4 regions of the Trichocoleus sp. ST-U1 genome follow, and region 3 is predicted to be linked to each of the others. Evidence: predicted binding sites of a transcription regulator. Region 3 holds the regulator's gene; each other region holds the start of a gene.

Region 1 (3,160 bases), on a different contig from region 3:
TGCAACATCTGGGACACTGGCTCAAGCAGGAACTGGGTTATGGAGCAATTCGGTTGGAAGCGGCGGTGATGATTCGGGGATATCGGGGGGCAATTGCTGGGGATTTGGAGGCTTTAAGTTATTGGAATGTCTGGTTATCTGCTGCTAAGGAAACACAGGAGTTGCAAGCACAAAGTTGGCAGATGGGGCGATCGCTAATCCGATTGCTTTTGGAATTACAGCCGCAGGTTCGGTCAATGGTGGATGCAATTGGGAGTCCTTGTAATTATGCGATCGCTTTCGGCATTGCCACCGCCCATTGGCAAATCGACGCTGCATCTGCCCTCTTGGGCTACTTACACAGCTGGGCAACCAATTTGATCGCAGCCGGGGTCAAATTGATTCCCCTCGGACAAACGGCTGGGCAACAGCTACTTCTAGAACTACAACCTACCCTGATTCAGGCTGCCAAGGAAATTTTAGGGTTAGAAGATGACGCCCTGAGTAGTTGCGGCTGGGGATTAGCATTGGCGAGTATCGCTCACGAAACACAGTACACGCGCTTATTTCGGAGTTAAACAAAGACAAACCGCTTGTGAAAGCTGTCAATAGCGAATGATTAATTGCCTTGCTACGATGAGCAATTAGCCATTCGCTTTCAGAAAATTTTATGAATGCTTTTCGGGTTGGAGTAGCTGGCCCAGTGGGTTCGGGAAAAACTGCCTTGGTTGAAGCCTTATGTAAGGCGATGCGGCAAAAATATCAAATTGCTGTAGTCACGAATGATATTTATACCCAGGAAGATGCCCAGTTTTTAGTGCGGAGTCACGCCTTGGAGAGCGATCGCATCCTGGGTGTCGAAACTGGCGGCTGTCCCCATACCGCCATCCGCGAAGACGCTTCCATGAACATCGCCGCCATTGAACAGATGGAACAGCAATTTCCCGATTTAGACTTAGTGTTTTTAGAAAGTGGCGGCGATAACTTAGCGGCTACCTTCAGCCCAGAACTTGTAGACTTGACAATTTATGTCATTGATGTTGCAGCCGGTGACAAAATTCCGCGCAAAGGTGGTCCCGGAATTACTAAATCCGATCTTTTAGCAATCAACAAAATTGATCTTGCTCCTCAAGTCGGAGCAGATTTAGGGGTCATGGAACGCGATGCGCGGAGGATGCGTGGAGAAAAACCCTTTATCTTTACGAATTTGAAGACTCAGCAAGGATTAACCGCTGTGGTGGACTTTATCCGCCTAAATCTGGGCGAAATTTCAAAAACAGCAAGCTGAGCTTTCTTAGATAAAGATACAAAAATTCGATTCTTTGTATCTTTGATAACAATTTTTTCCCAGAACATCGCTCTAATATCACTGCTTAACTGTGTATGTTCTCTACCATTAGGCTGATTCAGCCAGGAGTACGGTGACGGTATGGCAAGGCGATTAGGGCGACGTAAATTTCTTCTATACGGTTCTGCTACTCTGGGAACCAGTATTCTTCTCAAAGCTTGTAGCAGCACTCCCCCCTCTTCCACCTCTGAGACTGCCAGCCCAACAGCAGCGTCTCCCTCTCCCAGTGCGACAACCGTTGCGGCTGCCGGTGGAGGCAACACCATCAAAGTGGGGATTCTGCACTCTCGCAGCGGCACGATGGCGATTAGCGAAAACAGCGTTGTAGATGCCGAACTGTTGGCAATTGAGGAGATCAATAAAGCCGGTGGCGTCCTCGGCAAGCAAATTCAAGCAATTGAGGAAGATGGTCAATCTGACTGGCCTACTTTTGCAGAAAAGGCGAGAAAGCTAATCGATCAGGATAAAGTTGTCACCGTTTTCGGCTGCTGGACTTCCGCCAGCCGCAAAGCAGTGCTGCCAGTATTTGAAGAAAAAGGTCATATGCTCTGGTATCCCGTGCAATACGAGGGTCAAGAGTGTTCCAAAAATATTTTCTATACGGGTGCTGCTCCCAACCAACAAATTGAGCCAGCAGTCGATTGGCTATTGCAGAATAAGGGTAAAAAATTCTTCCTAGTTGGCTCAGATTACGTTTTTCCGCGTACCGCGAATACGATTATTAAAGAGCAGTTAAAGGCAAAAGGCGGCGAAACCGTCGGGGAAGATTACTTACCCCTAGGCAATACAGAAGTTACGCCCATCATCACTAAAATTAAAGCTGCTCTGCCTGATGGAGGGGTCATTTTTAATACCCTGAATGGGGATAGTAATGTGGCTTTCTTCAAGCAGATGCAAGGTGCAGGGTTGGGACCAGATAAATATCCCGTAATGTCTGTCAGTATTGCCGAAGAAGAAGTCAAAGCAATTGGCACAGAATATCTCAAGGGTCAATATGCTGCATGGAATTACTTCCAAACGGTGGATACCCCAACAAATAAAAAATTTGTCGAAGCTTTTAAGGCAAAATACGGTCAAGATCGGGTAACGAACGACCCGATGGAAGCAGCTTACATTGCCGTTTATCTTTGGAAGCAAGCTGTCGAGAAAGCAAAAACCGCTGACGATTTAGAGGCAGTGCGAAAGGCTGCGGTTGGTCAGAAGTTTGAGGCTCCAGAAGGCACTGTAACGATGGAAAGTAACCATCACATTTCTAAGTTTGTACGGCTAGGTGAAGTCGCAGATGATGGTCTCTTTAAGATTGTCTATGAGACGAAATCAGCAGTGAAGCCAGTTCCTTGGAACCAATTCGTTGCTGCAACTAAGGGTTTGGGATGCGACTGGTCAGATTCCAAAAAAGGTGGTCAGTACAAAATTTAAGCGGTTAAAAATTAGTCCTTAGTTATTAGTCGTCAATCTTGAGAAGATTGGTTGGGTTTCGTTACCTGATGGTGTTGGCTAATTAAGAACCTAACCCCCCATCCCCCTTCCCTCATAGGGAAGGGGGAGTCTGGAAGCCTCTACCCTTGTATGGAAGAGTTTGGGGTGGGGAGAGGTCAAAAATTAATGCCAACAGCATCCGTTACCTCAACCTAACCTAGGGGATTTGAAAGCTAATAACTAATGACTCACGATCCATGACTAATGACCCATGATTAATGGCTGAGGAAGCGGTGTGATAGCAGGATTGCTGGATGGGATTTTTAATGGAATTAGCATCGGCGCGGTTTTGTTAATTTCAGCGTTGGGACTAGCCATTGTCTTTGGACTCATGGGCGTCATTAACTTAGCTCA
Region 2 (3,160 bases), on a different contig from region 3:
CTGTGGGTTCCGTGTCCGGTAGGGATGACCTCAACGGATTTTGCCCTCTCTGTCTTGCAGCAGACGGGCGTGGTCGTGACTCCCGGAAATGCCTTTGGTTTGGGTGGCGAGGGGTATGTGCGGGTGAGTTTGATTGCCGAATGCGATCGCTTAGCTGAAGCTTTGCGGCGTTTCAAAGAAGCTAATATCCGCTATTCATCCGAAAATGAGGGCGCGTTTATCAAACAGGGATAAAACATTCAAGCTTCAATTCTTGGATTTTATCTTTAATTTGGAAATGTCTCTACTTCAAAGTAAACGCTTTGGTTTCTGTTACCCTACCACCACCTACCTTGTCATAAACCGTTAGCTGAATTTGGTAAGTGCCAGGTTGAATTTTAGGAGTTGTATTAACAGTCCCATTGGGAGAGGCTGCCACATCATCTTTTAAAGCTGTATGTCCTTTTTCTCCAATTAGGCTCTTTTTTACCAATATGACTTCACCCTTGGCATTTTTAACTTCCATATCCATATCTAGCCAGTTTTTCCCATCCTGACCTTTCTTAAATTTGCCAACATTAAGCAAGACTAGCTGAACATCTTCCCCTCTTTTATAAACTCCATCATTGACCGGCACAACTTTTTTATCGGGAGTTTTTCTGACAAGGAAAGATTTTTCAAAAGTCAGTCGAGAGGAAGTCGGTGTAGAGGTAGTTGAAGTCTGAGATGTAGTAGATTTTGGAGAAGCAGAAGCCTGAGATGTAGCGGATTTTTCGCCTCCACCACAACCACTGACCAGCGCCATTGGAAACACGACAAGACCTGTTAACAATACATTATTTAATGTTTTTTTCATAATGTTCTCCCTGTTGATTTTTTTTGAACCTAGTTATTTGATAAACGATGAGTTGAGGTAGTTAACACAGTTGAGCTAACTACAACCATAAATTATCATAATTTATTCAAATTTATCTTTTGGGCGTAGTGGCTTTAGCAACTAGCGACGCGAACAATTGCTTTCAGACGGCACTTTGGTAATTCTCTATTGAATGCACTCCGGTTTAACCGCACCTTGTGAACCTAGAGGGACAGGGATTAAAGATTCTCCCTTCTCCGCCCACGGAGAAGGGCTAGGGGTGAGGTTCCATCTGATGGTGTTCATCTCTACATCGTTCGCTACACTTGGAACGATTCGTTTTACTGCAAATTAAGCGTAGACCTATAGGCAAAAGGCGGTCTGTGACCTGCACAGACCGCCTTCCATTGTCAATCAATCTAAAGTATTGCTACTTACTTAAAGGCGTTTAATTGCCGCCAGACTGGACAGCGGCGCGAGTTACGGGATTTGAATTGTCTTCGTTTATCATTTCAGGAGTCCGCTCCCACTCGCCATTTTCACCTTGACGGTATTCGCTTTTGATGGTATTCCACGCAACTTTGCGGGCAGATTCTTCGTCCATCCCGTCTTCTTGGGCACTCTTAAATGCAGCCTGGAAAATCTGCTGAGCTGCCTCAGGCAGTGCTTGTACTTCTGAAGGTAAGTTATTAACTTGTTGATCTGGTTGCTCGGTCATAAACTACTCCTATTATTTTTGCCTGGGATCATCTTAGAAAGCCAGATGTACGAATTCCTCTTCCCAGGATGTAGTTATGGCTGCTCGATATACCTATCTGAGGTATTATCTTATGTAAAGTAATTTTGTATTTACATATACAAAACTTTGCCCCAAATCATCTGCTTGCAAATACAGTGGTTTAGCTCTCCGACTTGTTAGAGAACTCAGTGGACTCGGATTCACGAATCATTGAGGATTGCTATAGATGAGATGGAGCCGCTACCTAGTTCGCTGCTAAAGCGAGTTCAAAGCTTGGAAGCAAACAAATACCAATTCACTTTATGGCTCGAATCTCACCTGAAAAGGGGGGTTGGAGGATCTAATGTGTAATTCCACAAAAGTGAACTGGTATCATTTACCGACTAAGGGAAACCACAAGTTCCAGCCGGTACAGTGGTTCCAGACCAATTGCTGAGGTCACTGGTAGAAATATTATTTGTAGACAGCGTTCCCGTTTCTATCTGGATCGCTCCTCCAAAACTGTCATTTAAGAAAAAGTTTCCAATCGTATTATTGCGGGGTTGGAGACAAATTGTATCGCCAGAACCGCTGGTTATTGCTTCGAGATCGCCGATTGCGCTGCCTGTTATGGTGTTAAGCCGGACTCCGGCAAAGATTTTAGCAGTATCGTAGCTGTTGAGGGAAAGCCCGGTAAAAGCATTATCTATAATTTGATTTGATTCACTGAGGAATTGAAGTTGGGCGTTTCCATTGATGCTGGTAAAAATTCCGTAAAATCCATTTTTAGAAATTTGCTGATTGTTAGAAATATTGACTGTTCCTATCGCTGCATCGGAAAGTGCGATATTCACTCCATTATCTTGATTTTCAGCAATGGTGCTATTGGTAATGTTGAAGGTTCCAGAGGTGTTATTTGAGAGAAGTATCCCAATCCCATAAAACCCGTTTTTAGAAATTTGAGTATTAGTGATATTAAACGTTCCAGTCGCGCTATCGTTTAGCTTGATAGAAATTCCATCAAATTGATTGCCTGAGATTGTGCTGTTGGCAATCTCAAATGTCCCCAAAGTATTGGATTCAAGTTCAATATTAATGCCACTAAATTGATTTGCGGTTATTTGGTTATTAGTCAGAGTAAAGGTTCCGGAAGCACTCTCGAACAGTTTTACCTCGACTCCGTCGGCGATGCTCCCGAAGCTGTTACTGCCAGTAATCGTATTCTCTGAGATATTAAAGGTTCCAGTTGCAGTATTGCGAAGTTCAAGATTGATGCCGTCCCCTTCGTTAGCTAAAGCACCATTGTTGGCGATCGTGTTTTTGACAAGAATTAGGTTAACTTGCCCCTGATTATTGCTGAGGGAAAAGCCTTCCAAAGCAGAATTTGCGATCGCGTTGTCTTGAATTAGTATCTGACCAGTCACGTTCTCAAGTAAGATGCCCTCACTGGCAGAATTCGCGATCGCATTGTCTCGAATAATTGCATTGCTGATGTTGCTTCCAGCGATGCCAGAACCAGTGGTTGCGCTAATGGCGAAACCCGAAAGCGTTGTCATATTCCCCATCGTGACTGTTCCTGTCACGTCTGGCAGTACCCCTGCATTAGA
Region 3 (3,160 bases):
CGAGAGGGGCGAGGAAATTCCCAAATCGGACAATTCCTTTGCGATCGCCCAGTGCTTGATGCAACGCCATTCCTAGGGTAATTCCCACATCTTCATTGGTATGGTGGTCATCAATTTCCAAGTCTCCCGTCGCGGCTACATCCAAATCAATCAGGCTGTGAGAGGCGATTTGATGCAGCATATGGTCTAAAAACGGAATGCCGGTTTTGGCATTGCAAGTGCCATTCCCGTCTAATTTGACGGTGACGATGACATCCGTTTCGCCCGTCTTGCGGGGAACCCTTGCCATGCGAGGAGACAAAAGCTGTTCAATGCTTGGAGAAGGTGTAAATTGGCGATCGCGTGCCTGCATCGCAGATGCTCACTCAAGAAAATAAAGTTAAGTTTATTATCCTACGTTACTGAGCATCTGGGAGACGCGAAAGCCTTAAAAATGCAAAATTAAAAATTAAAAATTAGCAGAATCTTTGCTTTTTAATTTTTAATTTTTAATGTTTGATTCTTTTTACATCCCCATAATCTCGTATCCCGCATCGACATACAGCACCTGACCTGTAATGCCACTTGCCAAATCGCTACACAAGAAAGCAGCCGCATTTCCCACTTCTTTCTGAGTTACAGTGCGTCGCAGGGGTGCTACTTCCTCAACGTGATGGATCATATCCAGGATGCCACCTACCGCCGACGATGCCAAAGTGCGGATGGGACCTGCCGAAATTGCATTCACGCGAATATTCTGTGGACCTAATTCAGATGCCAGGTAACGGACACTCATTTCCAATCCAGACTTGGCAATTCCCATGACGTTGTAGTTGGGGATCACCTTAACGCCGCCTAGATAAGTCAGCGTGACAATGCTGCCACCTTCTGTCATCAGTGGTTTTGCTGACCCAGCAAGTTGCACCAGAGAATAGGTACTAATTTCTAGAGCTTGGGTGAAGCCAGCGCGGGTAGTGTTGCTAAAATCACCTGATAAATCTTCCTTGTTCGCAAAAGCAAGACAATGGATCAGGATGTCTAGCTTGCCCCACTTATCGCGGATGGCGTCAAATGTAGACTGAATTTGGGTCTCATTCTGGACATCGCAGGGTAAAAATAAGCTGGGGTTGAGGGGTTCTACCAACTCTGCCACTTTTTTTTCAAAGCGGCCTCGGTCGTCTGGCAGGTAAGTCACTCCTAGATTCGCACCCGCTTGGTGCAGTTGCTGAGCAATCCCCCAGGCGATCGATCGATTGTTGGCAATGCCGGTGACAAGGGCGTTTTTTCCGGTTAAATCTAGCATAAATGTCGATTTTGAAGGCAATATTAGAGGATATCCGATTTAGGGGAGTATTCAAGATCGCGATCGCCCGGAGCAAGGCTGTCTAGTACGGGTAAGGAGCGTGCCTCCTTACTCACCATGCATCCCACCCGATAGCGCAGATACTGTCAAGATATCAACATTTTCCGTCATAATCTTACTTGCCTTGAGCAGGGAGAGAACTAAAGAAGGTAGCCGGGGAAACTACTTTAAAATTTTGTATCAAATAGCACAAAAACCGCTTGGAAGTCAGTTTATCTGTGTCTAATGTCAGAAAACTCTCATAGTTGTTTTGCTATGGTTAAAGTTCCTCCGACAGAAAGTTGCAGAAGTCTGTAGGGCAGCATTTAGGAAAAAGGAAGTGGCAGTGACGCAAGATAGACCGCTAGCAGCTGTGTTCCGTCAACTGGGAGGTGGGGCGTTTCCACCCGTGGTGGAAACTTTTGAGCGGGGCAAGACGATCTTTTTCCCAGGAGACCCGGCTGAACGGGTATACTTTTTGCTCAAAGGTGCAGTAAAGCTGTCTCGCGTGTATGAAGCTGGGGAAGAAATTACCGTGGCGCTGCTGCGAGAAAACAGCGTTTTTGGAGTACTGTCCTTAATTACAGGGCATCGTTCGGATCGGTTTTATCACGCTGTAGCATTTACGCCAGTGGAGCTGCTTTCGGCACCGATCGATCAGGTAGAGCAATCGCTCAAGGATAATCCGGAGCTATCGATGTTGATGCTGCGAGGGCTTTCTTCGCGCATTTTGCAAACAGAAATGATGATTGAGACATTAGCTCACCGAGATATGGGATCGCGCTTGGTGAGTTTTCTATTGATTCTGTGCCGTGATTTTGGCGTTCCTACCGCCAATGGAATTACGATCGATCTGAAGCTTTCTCATCAAGCGATCGCAGAAGCAATCGGCTCCACCAGGGTAACTGTCACCCGCTTACTGGGAGATTTGCGGGAGGAAAAAATGATTTCTATCCACAAGAAAAAAATTACGGTACACAACCCAGTTACACTGAGTCAGCAGTTTACTTGAAAACAGCTAGAGGCTCTCGTCAGGTTGTAGGTTAGGTTGTTGGTTAAAACGGCATGGTAGCGCGAGCAGGTTATCCAGTTTTAACATTTAGTCGGGAGTTGAGTTAAAAGGTGTCAGGTTTTAAGCGGATAGTTTTCAACCTTCCAACCTTTAACCTTTCCGATTTCACCTTCGATCTTTAATTCCTGTTAACCCTTTCTCTAGCCTGCGATGCGATAGGCTGTAACTGGAATGACTGTAGCAGACAATGACCGACAGTGCGCTCTTCCTGATTTTGTCTATTTTAGTGTTGGGAAGCGTCATCGCAACGGTAGGCGATCGCATTGGCACGCGCGTGGGAAAAGCACGCCTGTCGTTGTTCAATCTGCGTCCCCGCAAAACAGCTGTTTTGGTAACGATTCTGACAGGGCTAACGATTTCTGCCTCAACACTAACAATCATCTTCGCGACCAGCGAACAATTGCGGATTGGAGTTTTTAGACTCCAAGAAGTGCAGAAAAAACTCAAGACAGCAAGTAAGGATATTGCTAAAGCGAACGAGCAGAAACGGAAAACCGAAAGCGAACTTGCTAAAACCGCCGCCCAAAAAGAGCAAGTAGAGAAGGAACTCGCTCAAGCTCGCACCCAGCAATCTGTCGCTCAGCAGCGCTTAGATGCGATTAATCGATCTTTGGCAGCTGCGCTGGCTAAACAAGGCCAGACGGAGGCGCAACTAAATCAGACTCAAAGCGAACTGACCCGGGTTGCCAGCAGCTTTCAGCAAACCCAAAAACAGCTTACATCTGTCTCAGGGCAAGCCAAGACGCTACGTTCCGAAATCCAACAAC
Region 4 (3,160 bases), on a different contig from region 3:
AACGCCAATATCTAGTTGTCCGGAGTGTAACCCTTGAATAATCGGTGCTCCTGTTAAAAAATCGCACCAGTGGATGCGATACTGAGTGGAACTGTATCGCCCTTCTCTCGGTAAGAAGTGTTCTAGTAAGCCTAAGCGCTGAATCACTAAGCCCGCCGTTACTGTTGGAATCGTGCTGTTTTGAATCCCGATCGCTAAATCAATTGTCTCAGGATGTTGCACGGAGTTGGAACGAATGATTAGGTTAGGCGATCGCAAACGCACTGGGGTTGAATGAGGACAAACAGAGGCTTGCTGTTGCTCTTGACAATTCTCAACCAGATCTATGAACTTTTGCATCGGGTTTGAGTTGCGCGAGCGCCGATTTTGCGGCAATGAGTCTGTAAGCGCAGATTGGCTTAATCGTTTGGGTAACACTAGGAAAACATTACCGGATAAGGCAAATTCTTGCAGGGGAATTGCAACAAGCATTCCCGATTGACATTCAGATTGAAATTCAAAGTTAGAAGCAAATCCTAAATAATGACCCTGCATCATATAGGTTCGCATCAAACTGAGAGTATCAACTGTTTCAATTTGAGCGAAATCTGAAAAATTTATCCCTAATTCAGTTAGTCGAGATTCAAACATTAAACGACTAGGGCAGCCAGTATTTAGCATCACCCATCGTTCTTTTTGCAACTCTTTCAAACTCAACCAGGTTTGATTCGCTAAAGGATGATTTGCCGCAACGACTAAGTAATAGTGAATTGGTGCAATTGGGGTTGCTGATATTTCCGAAAACTCTGCAAAATTAATATCTGAAATTCCTATATCAATCTGACTGCTGGTAATGGCTCGATAGAGAAATTCAACCGAGTCAAATACGACACACTGAGTCTGAATCCCAGGATACTGCTGACGGTACTGAAAGAGAATTTCAGGTAGCCATCCATTAGCGATCGCGGCTGTGGAGCCGATTTTGAGATTGCCAAATTTGCCTTTTTTGATTTCTTCGACTTTGGCAAACAATTGATTTTCAACCTCAATCAGTCTTGGCCCTTCCTCCCATAAAAACTGTCCCACCTCGGTTAGCTGAATCTTACGACCAAGACGATAAAACAGGTCAGTTCCTAGTTCAGTTTCCAGGGATTTTATTTTGGCGCTGACCGCAGGCTGACTCAGATTTAGAGCATCAGCAGCTTCAGTAAAACTGAGGTGCCTAGCCACCTCCAGAAATACTTTAACTTGATAAACCTCCACGTTCTCTAACCCCCCAAATTGAAATTTTTATTTTACAGCTTAATGAATGAATAAAGCTAATTTATAAGATCATAAAAAACGCGAATGAATAGATGGTATTTTTGGTTACAAAAAAGCTTGTAACTTTTAATTCTCTTCTCTAATATAAAAAAAGGTAAAAAAGCGGACTTAGTGAATTTATTCGTACAAAGTTATAAAAGTTTTTGCTAACTGAAGAGGAGTTAAGAGTGGATACTCAATGGATGAAGACCGATGTTTTAGTCATTGGTGGTGGTACTGCCGGAACGATGGCAGCAATCAAGGCAAAACAGGCAAATCCTGAGGGAGAGGTGCTGATTTTAGAGAAAGCGAATATCCGCCGCAGTGGGGCGATCGCAATGGGTATGGATGGGGTCAATACAGCCGTCATTCCTGGTAATTCTACCCCAGAGCAATATGTTCGCGAAATAACGATTTCCAACGATGGCATTGTGAATCAAAAAGCGGTCTACCAAACTGGTAAACTCGGCTTTGAAGTCATTCAAGAACTAGAAAGCTGGGGCGTGAAGTTCCAAAAAGATGCCCAAGGAGACTACGACTTAAAGCAAGTGCATCGCGTCGGTAAATACGTGCTACCGATGCCCGAAGGAAAAGACCTCAAACAAATTTTGACCCGACAAGTTAAGCGCCACAAAGCCAAAGTCACAAATCGGGTCATGGCGACTCGCGTTCTAGTCAAGGACGGACGCGCCATTGGTGCAGTCGGGTTTGATGTGCGAAACGGCGATTTTGTGGTGATTCAGGCAAAAGCCGTCGTTCTGTGTACAGGAGCCTGCGGACGCTTGGGTTTACCCGCCTCCGGCTATCTCTACGGCACCTACGAAAACCCCACCAACGCGGGTGACGGCTACTCAATGGCGTATCACGCAGGCGCAGAACTCACCAATATCGAGTGTTTTCAAATTAACCCCTTGATGAAGGACTACAACGGGCCAGCCTGCGCCTATGTAGCCAGTCCGTTTGGAGCTTACACCGCCAATGCTGAAGGACACCGCTTTATCAGTTGCGACTACTGGAGCGGTCAGATGATGCTAGAAATCTGGAAGGAGTTGAACTCTGGGAAAGGCCCCGTTCAACTGAAGATGACTCACTTAGATGAAGACACCATTTCAGAAATTGAGTCTATTTTATGGGCGAATGAACGACCCAGCCGAGGCAGATTCCATGAAGGGAGAGGCGAAAACTACCGCACAAATGGCGTAGAGATGAATATCTCGGAAATCGGTTTGTGTAGCGGTCACAGCGCTTCTGGAGTCTGGGTGAACGAGAAGGCGGAGACAACGGTTCCAGGATTATATGCCGCCGGAGATATGGCCAGCGTTCCCCACAATTACATGATTGGGGCGTTTGTATTTGGTCGATTGGCGGGTACAAATGCGGTGGATTATATCGAAGGGTTAGAGCATCTTGAACCCGATGCTGATGTTTTAGAGGCGGAAAGACAACGGATTTATGCCCCGTTGAACAACCCGAATGGCGTACCGCATACCCAGGTGGAGTATAAGTTACGGCGATTGGTCAATGACTACCTCCAGCCGCCCAAAGTAGACCACAAGATGGAAATTGGCTTGAGAAACTTTGTGCGCTACCACGAAAGCCTAGAGATGATGGGCGCACGCGACCCCCATGAACTGATGCGCTGCATGGAGGTTCACTTTATTCGCGATTGTGCTGAGATGGCAGCCCGCGCCTCGCTATATCGTCGGGAAAGCCGTTGGGGACTCTACCATTACCGCGTGGATTATCCCGATAAGAACAATGAAGAATGGTTCTGCCACGTCAATCTTAAGAAAGACGAATCAGGCGAGATGGCTTTGTTCAAACGTCCGGTTGAGCCTTATGTGGTGGACGTTGATATTGAACGCGAAGTTTATGACGT

Evidence for each region. The regulator NtcA, encoded in region 3, controls nitrogen genes in cyanobacteria. The targets are predictions, from matches to a motif close to TTTGTANNNNNNNNTACAAA.
Region 1: a site for NtcA is predicted at 1,301-1,320, ahead of urtA (urea ABC transporter substrate-binding protein). Genes of this name have one in related genera too.
Region 2: a site for NtcA is predicted at 1,678-1,697, ahead of NDA06_RS04470 (ChaB family protein). Genes of this name have one in related genera too.
Region 4: a site for NtcA is predicted at 1,335-1,354, ahead of NDA06_RS22545 (fumarate reductase/succinate dehydrogenase flavoprotein subunit). Genes of this name have one in related genera too.

Annotation. Positions count from the first base shown of each region.
Region 1 is NZ_JAMPJZ010000031.1:36,398-39,557, forward strand. It holds gene NDA06_RS13340 (urease accessory protein UreF) at 1-557, shown strand, start outside; gene ureG (urease accessory protein UreG) at 650-1,267, shown strand; gene urtA (urea ABC transporter substrate-binding protein) at 1,409-2,746, shown strand; gene urtB (urea ABC transporter permease subunit UrtB) at 3,042-3,160, shown strand, end outside.
Region 2 is NZ_JAMPJZ010000007.1:3,767-6,926, forward strand. It holds gene NDA06_RS04460 (aspartate aminotransferase) at 1-234, shown strand, start outside; gene NDA06_RS04465 (hypothetical protein) at 284-835, opposite strand; gene NDA06_RS04470 (ChaB family protein) at 1,284-1,553, opposite strand; gene NDA06_RS04475 (right-handed parallel beta-helix repeat-containing protein) at 1,958-3,160, opposite strand, start outside.
Region 3 is NZ_JAMPJZ010000051.1:1,213-4,372, forward strand. It holds gene hisB (imidazoleglycerol-phosphate dehydratase HisB) at 1-352, opposite strand, end outside; gene fabI (enoyl-ACP reductase FabI) at 506-1,282, opposite strand; gene ntcA (global nitrogen regulator NtcA) at 1,662-2,333, shown strand; gene NDA06_RS17500 (DUF3084 domain-containing protein) at 2,581-3,160, shown strand, end outside.
Region 4 is NZ_JAMPJZ010000090.1:13,777-16,936, reverse strand. It holds gene NDA06_RS22550 (LysR substrate-binding domain-containing protein) at 1-1,242, opposite strand, end outside; gene NDA06_RS22545 (fumarate reductase/succinate dehydrogenase flavoprotein subunit) at 1,470-3,160, shown strand, end outside.